3 regions of the Priestia sp. YIM B13491 genome follow, and region 2 is predicted to be linked to each of the others. Evidence: riboswitches for the same ligand, from Rfam matches in the RefSeq annotation. Region 2 holds a riboswitch; each other region holds the start of a gene.
The links. Region 2 has a riboswitch for thiamine pyrophosphate ahead of tenA (thiaminase II). Riboswitches for the same ligand answer to the same signal wherever they lie in the genome.
Positions count from the first base shown of each region.

Region 1 (4,310 bases), on a different contig from region 2:
TCGGCGGAGCGTTTCAGGCGCACTTTCATATTGCGACTGTAGCAGTGGGAGTCTCAGGTTTGCCGCTTACGTTTTTAGTTCATGCGCATCAAATTCTTCTTTATTTACTCGGGTTAGTTGTTGCTTACGCAGCCGGCTTTGTTTGTACGTATTTCTTTGGATTCAACGATGAAATGGCGAGAGAGTTTGAATGATTGGCATTTCGTTTTATTTAAATGATAGTGATGCTAAAAAAAGATTAATAGAAGCAAGTGAGTGCGGCGTCACACGTGCATTCACTTCGCTTCACATTCCAGAGGAAAAAGGAGATTTGGCTGAACGGGCAAAAGAACTGCTGTATGTGGCTAGAGATTGTGGAATAAGCGTGTATGCAGACGTATCCAAGCATACGCCGGTTCATTTAGGTATCGAAAGCCTTATGTCGCTATCTTCACTTGGCGTATCTGGTATTAGACTAGACGATGGGTTTAGCACAGCAGAAACTCTTTCGCTTGCGAATGAATTTTATATTGCTGTTAATGCAAGTACGTTATCCAAACAAGAAATTGAAGCACTCTTATGTGCAGGTCTTCATCATCATCAGCTGCTTGCATGGCATAATTTTTATCCTCGACCTGAAACAGGGCTTGAAGAAACGTTTTTTCAACAGCAGACAGATTTATTTAATGAACTTCGTATCCCAGTCTGCGCTTATATTCCCGGGGAAGGCGAAAAGAGAGGCCCTATTTATCAAGGTCTTCCTACTAGAGAAAAAGACCGTAATAGATGCCCTTTTACCTCTGCAGTAGATTTATACGGCTGCGGAGTAGCGGAGGTTTATATTGGAGATCCATGCGCCGGTTCAAGTTTATTAAAGCGTTTGGTTCAATATCAAGAAAGCAGCATTATTCCGCTGCGCATTCGTTCACCTCATATAGAGGGAACGTACAGCGTGCGTCCAGATGTATCAAGAGACGCTCTGCGTTTAGTTGATACACGATCTGTGAAACCAGTGCCGCCATTTCATACAGTCGAGCGCAGAATCGGAGCAATTACAATGGACAATGATGGCTACGGACGTTATAGAGGAGAGGTTCAAATAGCTAAAACGAATTTGCCTGCAAATGCGAATGTGAACGTGATTGGGTATGTGATAGAAGAAGATCATGAGCTGCTTTCGTTAGTGAAACCGGGGCAAAAACTTGAGCTTATTCCTGTCTGAATGGAAAAACGGTGTATTTTTAAAGAAGCCGATAGCTAACTAGTAAGCTTATAAAAGTAAAGAGCACACACTGCTTAAAAAAAGTGTGTGCTTTTTATTTTACTAAAAAGGAAACTATTTTCATTGCTGAATCATGAACCTTTCTATTGAATAAAACGCTTTACTATGATAAAACTATTACAGGTAAACATATGATAATCGTTTAATTTTATAGAGATACAACGCCACTAGGGGTGCTTTCTAAGCTGAGAGAGACGAGAAGTCTTAACCCTTATAACCTGAACTAGGTAATACTAGCGTAGGAAAGAGGTATTGTAATGGATGTTTTGTATGGTATTTCCTTACGAACTCGTTATAATAATTTTTTGTATATAAACAAAAACACTTCTTTCCTGCGAAAGAAGTGTTTTTTTATGCGTAAAGGAAGGTGTCATACATGGAAGAAACAATTGATTTGCTTGTCAAACAGGTAGAGGAGCGCAAAGGGGAGCTAATCCAGTTAGTAAAAACGCTTGTTGCATATAAAACGCCAGCGCCTCCTGCACGAAATTCTCATGAAGCGCAGCGCTACGTAGCGGATTTCCTTAAAAACTGCGGTTTTTCCATCGATATGTGGGATTTATATTGCAACGATCCTATTGTAGTGGGCACGTTAAAAGGGAAAAAATCAGCTGACTATCAAAGCTTAATTATTAACGGGCATATGGATGTAGCTGAGGTACAAGAAAATGAAAAGTGGGAGACAAATCCGTTTGAAGCTGTAGTAAAAGACAACATGATAATCGGACGCGGAGTTGCTGATATGAAAGGCGGCTTGGCAGGAGCATTATTTGCAGTCCAGCTTTTAACAGAAGCAGGAATCGAACTGCCGGGAGACTTGATTTTTGAATCCGTTGTAGGAGAAGAAGTGGGAGAGGCAGGTACGCTGCAATGCTGTCAGAAAGGATATACAGCTGACTTTGCGCTTGTTGCTGATACGAGTGATTTACATATTCAAGGTCAAGGCGGAGTAATCACGGGATGGATTACGATAAAAAGCAGTAAAACCTATCATGACGGTACACGCCGAAGTATGATTCATGCTGGAGGAGGTCTGTTAGCTGCGAGTGCTATTGAGAAGATGGCAAAAGTGATCGGAGGGCTGCAAGAATTGGAGCGCCACTGGGCTGTTACAAAAAGCTATCCAGGATTTTTGCCGGGAACAAATACGATTAATCCAGCAGTAATCGAAGGGGGAAGACATGCTGCTTTTATTGCAGATGAATGCAGGCTGTGGGTCACCGTTCACTATTATCCCAATGAATCATACGACCAAGTATCAAAAGAAGTGGAAGAATACATTTTAGCTATTGCAAAAGCAGATCCATGGTTAAAAGATAACCTGCCAACCTTTGAATGGGGAGGCACATCAATGATTGAAGACAGAGGAGAAATCTTCCCGTCATTAGAAATTGATGAAAATCATGCTGGAGTACAGCTGCTTGCACATACTCATGAACAAATTGAAGGGAAAAAGCCCCCAATCGATGTGTCAACTAGCGTAACAGACGGGGGATGGCTAGCTGATGCGGGGATTCCGGCCGCTATTTATGGTCCGGGAAATTTAGCAAATGCACATGCTGTGAACGAACAATTAGATATAAATCAGCTTGTTCAATATACAAAAGTGATGTTGCAGTTCATTTATACGTGGCTGCATACGCATAAGGAGTGATCATCATGAAATTTAGTGAACGATTATACGAAAAGCTGCAGCCTATTTGGCGTCAAAATCATAATCATCCCTTTGTACAGGGAATGGGAGACGGAACGCTTGAAAAGGAGAAGTTTCGCTTTTACATGATTCAAGATTACCTTTACCTAATTGATTATGCAAAATTATTTGCGGTTGGAGCCATGAAAGCTACTGATGTTCAAACGATGGGGAAATTTGCTGCACTTTTGGATTCTACATTAAACGAAGAAATGAGCCTGCACCGTGAGTATGCCAAGAAATTTGAAATCAGTGAAAAAGAATTAGAAAAAGCGCAGCCATCTCCTACAACGCTTGCATACACACACTATATGCTGCACGTTGGTCAAAGCGGCACATTAGCTGAATTAGTGGCGGCTCTTTTGCCTTGTATGTGGAGCTATTGGGAAATAGGAAAAGAACTCAGTGAAAAGCCTGGAGCTAACAATGAGTTTTATCGTGAGTGGATTGAAATGTACAGCTCAGAAGAATTTGGAGAACTAGCGACATGGTGTATTAATTTATTCGACTCACTTACTGAAGACAAATCAGAAGCGGAGTTAGAAAAGCTCGAAGAAATTTTCTTGAATACAACGCGTTTTGAGTATATGTTCTGGGATATGGCTTATAACGAAGCGATGTGGCCAATTCATGAATAAGTCTGTGTTATCTTTTCAAAACGTCAGTTTTACGTACAAAAACGGTGATCAACCGATTTTAACATCATTAAACTTAGACGTAAAAGAAGGCGAGTTTGTCAGTATCGTTGGAGCGAGCGGTTCTGGGAAAAGTACGTTGTTTCGTCTCATTACAGGCCTTGAACAGCAGAGTGAAGGCGATATCGTGATTAACGGACAGTCTTATGAAAAACGGCTTGGAAAAGTAGGCTACATGCCGCAGCAAGATTTGCTTCTTCCGTGGCGCACGATTTTAGACAATGCAGCTCTGCCGCTTGAGCTTCACAATGTGTCAAAAGCAAGTGCTCATAGGCAAGTATCTCAGCTGCTCGAAGAGTTTGGTTTAAAAGGGTATGAAAATCGTTTTCCAAGTGATTTATCCGGAGGGATGAAGCAGCGTGTTTCTTTTCTGCGAACGGTATTAAGCGGTTCTAACGTACTGCTTTTAGATGAGCCTTTTAGTGCGCTTGATGCCATTACGCGTTTATCAATGCAGGAATGGCTGCTTGAACAATGGCAAAAGCGTAAACATAGCATCTTATTTATCACTCATGACGTAAACGAAGCCCTGTTTTTATCAGATCGTATTTTTATCTTTTCAGACAAGCCGGTAAGTCATCTTGAAGAGATTAAAGTACCGCTTAGCAGGCCTCGAACGCAAAAAGATTTGAATCAACAGCGTGTGCTTGATGTGAAAGAT
Region 1 is NZ_JBHZOR010000002.1:680,135-684,444, reverse strand. Features, by position in the region: gene ACFX4E_RS09525 (PTS transporter subunit EIIC) at 1-194, shown strand, start outside; gene ACFX4E_RS09520 (MupG family TIM beta-alpha barrel fold protein) at 191-1,201, shown strand; TPP riboswitch at 1,421-1,523, shown strand; gene ACFX4E_RS09515 (acetylornithine deacetylase) at 1,638-2,915, shown strand; gene tenA (thiaminase II) at 2,921-3,592, shown strand; gene ACFX4E_RS09505 (ABC transporter ATP-binding protein) at 3,585-4,310, shown strand, end outside.
Region 1: another riboswitch for thiamine pyrophosphate. It lies ahead of ACFX4E_RS09515 (acetylornithine deacetylase); the one in region 2 lies ahead of tenA (thiaminase II).

Region 2 (4,310 bases):
TGTCACCATGCAGGATAATCCCACGCAAAGCGAGAAAAACGACTGACCGAGCGCATAGAGAACAGATGACCCTGTAATGGCTGAAAAATCCGGTTTTAAAAAGAACTTTACTCCGTCCATTGCTCCGTCTAATGTTAGAGAACGCACCACGATAATGATAAAACAAATAAATAACAGCGGCATCATGTATTTATTAGCACGCTCTATTCCTTTTTGTACGCCTTTTGAAATAACAAACACTGTAATTAATAAAAACAGCGCCTGTGCACCTAATACTACATAAGGTTGGCTAATGACGGCATTGAACAACGCGCCGTACTCTTTTCCGCTTAGCATACCGGTTACACTCATAATCGTATATAAAATCACCCAGCCGCCAACGACGCTGTAAAAGGAAAGCAAAACGACACAGCTTAGTACTCCCAGCCTGCCAATCCATACCCAAGCGGATTTTGGAGCAATTGCCTTATAAGCACTAATCGCTTCTTTTCCCGTATGTCTTCCAATGATAAATTCTGCCAACAGAAGCGGCAATCCAATAAAAATCGTAAATAAAATAAACAACGCAAAAAATGCTCCACCGCCACTGGTTCCCGTTACGTATGGAAACTTCCATATCGCTCCTAGACCAATTGCTGCCCCAGCAGATGCTAAAATAAAACCGAGGCGTGAAGACCACTGATTTCCTTTACTCATATAATGTTACTCTCTCCTCTTCTAAACTCAAAACTCACCTGATTAGTACTGTACCATAAATGCAGAAGAAAATCATTCCCGTTTTACTTTTTTCTATAAAACGATATCTATATAGAATAGAAAAAATGAAGAAGCAGCTGCTTCTTCATTTTAAGGTCGGTGTTTCTATTCAAAATTTATTCTCTGTACGATGATTCATCTCCACGGTAGGCTTCTTGATTTGAAATTTCTTCAATATGCATATGCCCTTCTCTCTCTAAACGAAGGACCGTACGCTCTGCATCTTCATAGCTCTCGCACGTCACTTGTTTATATTCCATATCATCTTTATCTGTGTAAGCGACTAAATATGTTTCCATTTTAACTCCTCCTATATAACCTGTATGTAACGTATGTTGCCTTTTTCGTTTATTTCTAAACATATAGGCTCCAAACATAAAGCCTAGCATACTATAATAGCGGAACTTCAATTTAAAAAAGTTGAATTTTTCATTATGCACCGATGCAACATGGAGGTTACACTTATGACATTTATTTTATCATTCGTACCAATTGTTGTTCCTTTTGGTATTTTAATTAGCTTAATTGCTTTTACAGCTGCTTTTTTACAATCAAAAGAGCATCATAAAAAGCTCTAGCTTACAAAAGCTAGAGCTTCTTTTTAAAAACGTCTATAGCGTTTAATCAGTCCCACAATAATGGCAATTGCTAATAAAACAATCGAAATAATGACAGTCATGACAATTGGCTGATTTCCACTTTGCTTCACTGCAATGGCAATATAAGCCCAAATAAAAACAAGCGGATAAACAGCGTCTCGGTTTTTTAATGTAAACATGATGCCCAGCACAGCTCCTACCAGCAGCATAATAATCGTCCATGCTAACTCGTTTAAGCCAAGCAAGTGCTGTATTCCATTTGCTTGAAATACGACAAACACATTGACAATAGTCGCAACAGAAATCCATCCAAGATAAAGCGAAATTGGCAGACGCATAAACCATGTCGTCATTCGAGAATGCTGAATAATGGAATACACAATCATTAATGTGCCTAGAATAAAGAGCATAACTAAAAGGGATAACTTATAGTAATCGTTTTGGAAAATAAAGATCCACGCACTATTTAACAAACAGTTTAGAAAAAACCAAATGCCGATACGTGCATATATTTCCTTTTGATCTTCTCTTGCAAAAAATTGGCGTATAACCCAAATGGTTAATAATAAATAAATAACGCCCCAGATAGCAAAGGCATAACCAGCTGGTGTAAACAACGTAGGAACTTGCGCAGAAGCTTCTCCCGTTGTTTTGCCTCCTATTGGAATAGCATTTGCTAAATAATTCACAAGCAGTGTAATAGCCAAGCCTATTGCATTTAATATAGCATACAAACGAAATTTCGCCATTTTGTTCTCTCCTTTCTTCTATTTATATGGGAGTGTTTCGGAGACGAAAACGGCTCTTCCCTTCATTAATACCTCTTCTTCCCTAAAAATATGCATTTTTAAACAAAAATGATTAAAAATAGCTTTAAGAAGCTTCCTCTTTAAAAAATAAAAACGGTTAGCGCACATTTCCCTATAACTCTTTCTATTTTTCAGAATATATGGTAAGTTAAACTTAGATTAATAGGAAGTCCACTAGGGGTGCCACCGGCTGAGACAAGTTTTCTTGATCCCTTTGAACCTGATCTGGCTCATACCAGCGTAGGAAAGTGGCAATGTTCAGTTTTTACTGTCCTTTGCCACTCCGTTTATAAACGGAGTGTTTTTTATTTCCTTTATGTGCTTGTTTGTGACTTCCTCATATTAAAGGAGGATTTTGATGTCATTTTCATCTCAATTAAGACAAGAAGCAAACTATATTTACGAAGCCATTTTTAACCATCCTTTTATTAAAGGAATTGCTGAAGGAAACGTGCCAAAAGAAGCGCTTATTCACTACGTTTCTCAAGATTATGAATACTTAACAGCATTTGTTCGCATTTACGGCGCTGCTTTAACAAAATGCCGCACGCGTACCGAAATGGAAGCCTTTAATGCCGGCATTTCTACGGTATTACATAGTGAAGTACACCCTCACAATAATTTTTGTGAAGTAGCAGGCGTACGTTATGAAGACCTTCACACTGAGACGCTTTCACCGACGGCCAGCCACTACATTAACCATATGACAAGTGTTGCGCATACAGGCAGCTTAGCAGAAATCATTGCAGTGCTTCTTCCATGTCCATGGACGTACGTTGAAATTGGCCAGCGCATTACAGAACAAGTAAATCCATCTCCTTCTCATCCTTTTTATGAATGGATTCAGTTTTATAATAATGAAGAAATGAATGGCACAACACAATGGTTTTGTAACAAGCTTGATGAACTCGCCGAACAAGCGACTGAAGAAGAACGTAACCGTATGAAAGATCACTTCATCAAAAGCTGTGAACTGGAGTATTTATTTTGGGAAATGGCATATACCCAAGAAAAATGGCCGCTTTCTCAGCTTTCCCTTTCAAAATAACGAAAAAGCCTCCTATCAGGAGGCTCTTTTATTTCAATAGTTTTTTGATCATTTTCAAGCTTTGTTTTTCCGAAGGATAGCGGAATGACAAATCAAACTTGGTTGTTTGAGACAGCATGCTTTTAAAATGAGTGAATGTCTGAAAGCTGTCTTTTCCATGATATTGACCCGTGCCGCTTTCTCCCACTCCGCCAAACGGCAAATATGATGTAGCGATATGCATAAGCGTATCGTTTATACAGCCTCCTCCAAATGAAAGGCGCTCCGTTATGACGTTTTGCACATCTTCACTTTCTGTAAATAAGTAAAGAGCTAACGGCTTAGCTTTTTCTTGAACTTTATGAATGACTTCGTCTAGTGTTTCATATTCAATCATAGGAAGAATAGGCCCAAAGATTTCTTCTTGCATAACGTCTGATGTCCAGCTTACTTCACTTAACACCGTAGGTTCTATTGTTAGCGTGTCCTTATTGTACCCGCCTCCAACTATAGCATTTCCGTCTTTTAAAAACTCAACTAGCCGAGTAAAATGACGCTCACTGACAATACGGCCGTAGCGGTCGCTTTCAAGTGGATTACTACCGTAAAATTGAGAAATTGCTTCGCGAAGTTTCTCTACAAGCGGCGCTTTCACTTTTTTATGCACGAGCAAATAATCAGGAGCAACGCACGTCTGGCCTGCATTCATCCCTTTACCAAACATAATTCGCTTCGCTGCAAGATCTAGGTTTGCGTCTTCATGTACAATGCACGGACTTTTTCCGCCTAGCTCAAGCGTGACGGGGATAAGCTGCTTCCCTGCTTCTTGCATAATAATTTTCCCTACATTTACACTTCCCGTAAAGAAAATATAATCAAGGGGCTGTTTTAAAAGCAGGCTTGTCGTGTCTACAGCCCCTTCAACCACCGTCACAAATGCTGGGTCAAAAGCTTCAGCCAGTAATTCTTGTATAACGCGAGATACGCTAGGCGTTAGTTCAGAAGGTTTTATAATCGCCGTGTTTCCAGCGGCAATCGCTCCTACTAAAGGAGACAGTGCCAATTGAAACGGATAGTTCCACGGAGCAATAATTAACGCAACTCCATACGGTTCAGGAA
Region 2 is NZ_JBHZOR010000004.1:283,394-287,703, reverse strand. Features, by position in the region: gene ACFX4E_RS16425 (sodium-dependent transporter) at 1-696, opposite strand, end outside; gene ACFX4E_RS16420 (hypothetical protein) at 873-1,055, opposite strand; gene ACFX4E_RS16415 (TspO/MBR family protein) at 1,358-2,104, opposite strand; TPP riboswitch at 2,331-2,428, shown strand; gene tenA (thiaminase II) at 2,523-3,212, shown strand; gene ACFX4E_RS16405 (aldehyde dehydrogenase) at 3,241-4,310, opposite strand, start outside.

Region 3 (4,310 bases), on a different contig from region 2:
TTACGCCAAGACGTTTAGCTACTTCTTGAGCCAATTCTACATCAAACCCAGTTAGCTTTTGTTTGTCGTCATGAAAAGTGAACGGAGGGTATGTACCTTCAGTTCCAATTGTTAATACGCCATCTTTTTTCACTTTATTATATAAATCTTCTTGTGAAGATTTATTGTCTCCATTGTTTGCTTCATTTTTTGAGCTAGAACCGCATGCGGCAAGCACAACTGTGAAAGCTAATAGTAGCGACAAAAGTGCAGCAAATTTCTTCATTTTCTAAACCCCCTAGTATTCTGATAGGAAATGATACTCTGTGATACTAAACAAGAACACAGCAAAAGTCAACAAAAAAAACTTATACGATTAATGTGACTTAAAATAAGGGAAATATACCTTCTATACACGGTTTGTCATAAGGATACAGAAAGATTTTAAAATTTGGATTTAGTGGATTTTTAAGGGAGATTTGAGGAGTAAAAAGGAAGTTTCATGCGACGATTTTCTCTTTCATTTTTTCATGACTTTTGGTGCAATAAACATATAGTTAAATGTTAAGGTAGAAATAAATTCCTTATGGTACACTTAAAGAAGAATTTATGAAACGGAGCGATATGATGAAAGCCATAAACTTAATCTCAATTGCCTTTGGTGCTATCGCTGGTACATATGCACGTTATTTGCTGAATCTTTCCTTATTATATACGGGCTATCCAATAGGAACGGTAATTGAAAACCTATTAGGAAGCTTCATACTAGGCCTATTAACAGGATTTTTTGTGTGGAAAAAGCCAAAAGAATGGATAAAGCTTGGACTAGGAGTTGGCGTATGCGGCGGTTTTACAACGTATTCAACGTTTGCAGGAGATGTCATTTCTCTCACTCAGCACCATTTATTTGGTGGAGCAATTTATGTATTTGTCTCTTTAGTAGGTGGAATCTTTCTTGCTTTAGCAGGCTATCTATGCGGTGAAGCGGCAGGAAAAAATTTAGTGAAAGTACATGAGGTGAAGTAAATGAGCATAGTGAGCTTGGCACTTGGCGGGGCAGCTGGAGGAATATGCCGTTATCTTTTGGGTTTAAAAGTTACAAAAACAGTTTCAAACCCTCCTTTTCCAGTATCAATGCTGTTTGTAAACTTGCTCGGTGCGTTTGGACTTGGTCTTTTTTACGGTAGTTATTATGGAAAGGTTCCGAGTCATGCTTATGATGATTCAATATTTTTAATGATTGGCATTGGGTTTTTTGGTGCCTTTACCACTTTTTCAACGTTTAGTGTGGAAACCGTACAGTTAATTCGAGAAAAATCTTATCGAAAAATGTTGGCGTACGTGGGGATTTCAGCATTTGGAACAGTTGGTTTATTTACAGTCGGTTTACTGGCAGGGACGTTTTTATTTAAGTAAAGAGAACGTTTCTAGTAGGGAAAAACAAAAAGACGGAGAAGTAGAGAATGGATAGAAAAGCAGAAGTTTGGAAATACATTTTGTTGATTGTAGCTGTTGCAGGTCAGATCATCGGTTTTTTATTTTTATTTATAAATGTTGTGGCAGCATTTATTTTTTACGGTTTTTATATTCTAACTTTTATTATGTTACTCCTGCTGTTTATATGGGATCGGAAAAAGGAAAAAGACAAAGAAGAATTCGACGACTATACCGATTACTAACCATATAAAAAGCAGAATGATGCGGTGCGCCGAGCCTCTTAGTAAAGAAGCCTAAAAGATACCTCTATAAAAGGAAGAGAGCCGTAAGAGCATAAAGGGATATTGTATTTACATCTAGTTGTGTTATAATTTTAAGTACGAAAACAAAATCAATAAATAGCAATCACTAGGGGAGCTTTTGAAGCTGAGACGAATGTATTTCGGACCCTTTGAACCTGATCTGGTTTGGACCAGCGTAGGGAAGTGGCGATCATGTTTACATAAAGATGCATGCTAACCACTCTACGTTGTAGAGTGGTTTTTTGTATGTAATAAAGCCCTCTACACAAGATGAAGTGATTGAAATTTCTCTTTATTCTGAATGGAAAGGTTTCGATCATGTGGATATTCCTAAATTTCATGTCATTACAACAGATAAGCAGCCAATCGAAGAGCTTCAAAAAATTTTAACAGCTATCGCGCCTTTTGCGGGCGCCGTTCATATTAGAGAAAAAGAAAAAACGGCAAAGCAGATTCAATGTTTACTAGAAAGCCTGCCATTTTGTTGCTCTAAAATTATTGTGAACGATCGAGTTGATGTAGCGCATGCTTTAAAAGCAAAAGGCGTACAGCTTGCCTATCATAGTTTAGACGTTTCGTTTGTTATAGACGCATTTCCTTCTCTCATGGTCGGAAAGTCAGTTCACTCTGTGGAAGAGGCTTTAGAAGCTGAAAAAGATGGTGCTCACTACATTCTATACGGACATATTTATTCAACACATTCAAAAAAAGGATTAAGAAGTCGAGGGATAGCAGCGCTAAAAGAAGTAGTAGATGCTGTGCAGATACCGGTTATTGCCATTGGAGGAATTACACCTGTAAATGCCAAAGAGGTGCTGCAAACAGGAGCACACGGTATAGCTGTGATGTCTGGTGTCATGCTTGCGCAAGATCCCCTTAAAGCGATTAAACAATATTCTCATATATGGACATCTGGAGGTGGAGAAAATGAAGCAGCATTATGATGTACTGTTAATCGGAGGAGGTATAATCAGCTCTTCTATCGCTTATCATTTGTCAAAACAAGGAGCGTCAGTAGCTATTCTTGAACGCAATCAAATTGGTTGTGAAGCTTCAAGTGCAGCCGCTGGTATTTTAGGTGCTCAAGCTGAAATTGATGAAGAAGGTCCTCTTTTAGACCTTGCTATTAAGAGCAGAAGCATGTTTCCCGAACTGGTGAAGGAACTAAAAGAAAAAACGGCCATCGACGTAGAGCTCATTCAAAAAGGCTTATTAAAAGTTGCTGTAACAGAAGAAGATGCACACGTATTAAAGAAAAAAGCCGCTCAGCACCACCGGTGGGATGAACATGTAAGATGGATCGATGTAAAAGAAGCGCGTTTGTTAGAACCCGGGCTTTCTCCAGACATATACGGAGCCATTACAATACCGGGAGACGGCCAGCTAGCTCCGGCTAAGTTAACCCAGGCTCTTGCTCATGGAGCCTTGTATCACGGAGCAGATGTATTCGAATACTGTGACGTTCATTCTCTTATTATGGAAAATGAAACGGTAAAAGGTGTACAGACGTCCAAAGGCTCTTTTTATGGAGAAAAAGTAGTTATTGCAGCAGGCTCATGGGCTAAACGCTTTATTTCTTCTGAACATTTAGGTCAGGTGTTTCCTGTAAAAGGGGAGTGTATTGCTCTGCAAAGTCATAAGCCACTGCTTTCTAAAACGATTTTTTTAGATGAAGGTTTTTACTTAGTGCCAAAGACTGGTGGAAGAATCGTAATAGGGGCAACTAAGCTACAGCATGATTTTACCAAGACGGTTTCTGCACAAGGTATTCAATTTTTGCTGAATAAAGCTTCTGCGCTTCTGCCGGCTATTAAAGATGCTACATTTGAAAAAGCATGGGCAGGTCTTCGTCCACAAACAAATGATGGCTGGCCTTATTTAGGAGAGCATCCTGAAATAGCGAATCTACACATGGCGTTTGGCCACTACCGAAATGGTATTTTATTAAGTGCTGCAACTGGAAAAATTATGGCTGATGCTTTGTTAGGGAAAAAGCCGAATCATTCATTTTTTACATCATTTCAGCTAACTAGAGTAATGGAGGGAGTTCATTGAATCTAATCATTAATGGTAAGACCGTTACTGTTGGAGATGAAATTGAAACGGTTCAGCACTTGTTGCAGGCTCAGAACCTGCATGAACGAGTGGTAATTGTTGAGCTAAACAAGAATATTTTACAAAAAGAAGAACATAGTGATGCAAGTTTGAAAGATGGAGATGCATTAGAAGTCGTTTCATTTGTAGGAGGAGGATGAAGAGTATGTTAAAAATTGGACAATATACATTTAATTCACGTTTATTATTAGGAACAGGGAAATTTCCAGACTTTACGACTCAGCGTCAAGCGGTAGAAGAGTCGGAGACCGAAATTTTAACATTTGCTGTTAGACGAATGGATATTTTTGATCAAAATCAGCCTAATTTATTAGAAGCGCTTGATGTGAAGCGTTTCACTCTTTTGCCTAACACTGCTGGAGCAAAAAATGCAGAAGAGGCCGTACGTATTGCTAAATTAGCAAAGGCTTCTGGACTTTGTGACATGGTGAAAGTAGAAGTAATTGGATGTGATAAAACGCTGCTTCCTGATCCAGT
Region 3 is NZ_JBHZOR010000009.1:61,253-65,562, reverse strand. Features, by position in the region: gene ACFX4E_RS23785 (amino acid ABC transporter substrate-binding protein) at 1-265, opposite strand, end outside; gene ACFX4E_RS23780 (fluoride efflux transporter FluC) at 607-1,005, shown strand; gene crcB (fluoride efflux transporter CrcB) at 1,006-1,395, shown strand; gene ACFX4E_RS23770 (hypothetical protein) at 1,443-1,658, shown strand; TPP riboswitch at 1,817-1,917, shown strand; gene ACFX4E_RS23765 (thiamine phosphate synthase) at 2,039-2,662, shown strand; gene thiO (glycine oxidase ThiO) at 2,646-3,773, shown strand; gene thiS (sulfur carrier protein ThiS) at 3,770-3,973, shown strand; gene ACFX4E_RS23750 (thiazole synthase) at 3,979-4,310, shown strand, end outside.
Region 3: another riboswitch for thiamine pyrophosphate. It lies ahead of ACFX4E_RS23765 (thiamine phosphate synthase); the one in region 2 lies ahead of tenA (thiaminase II).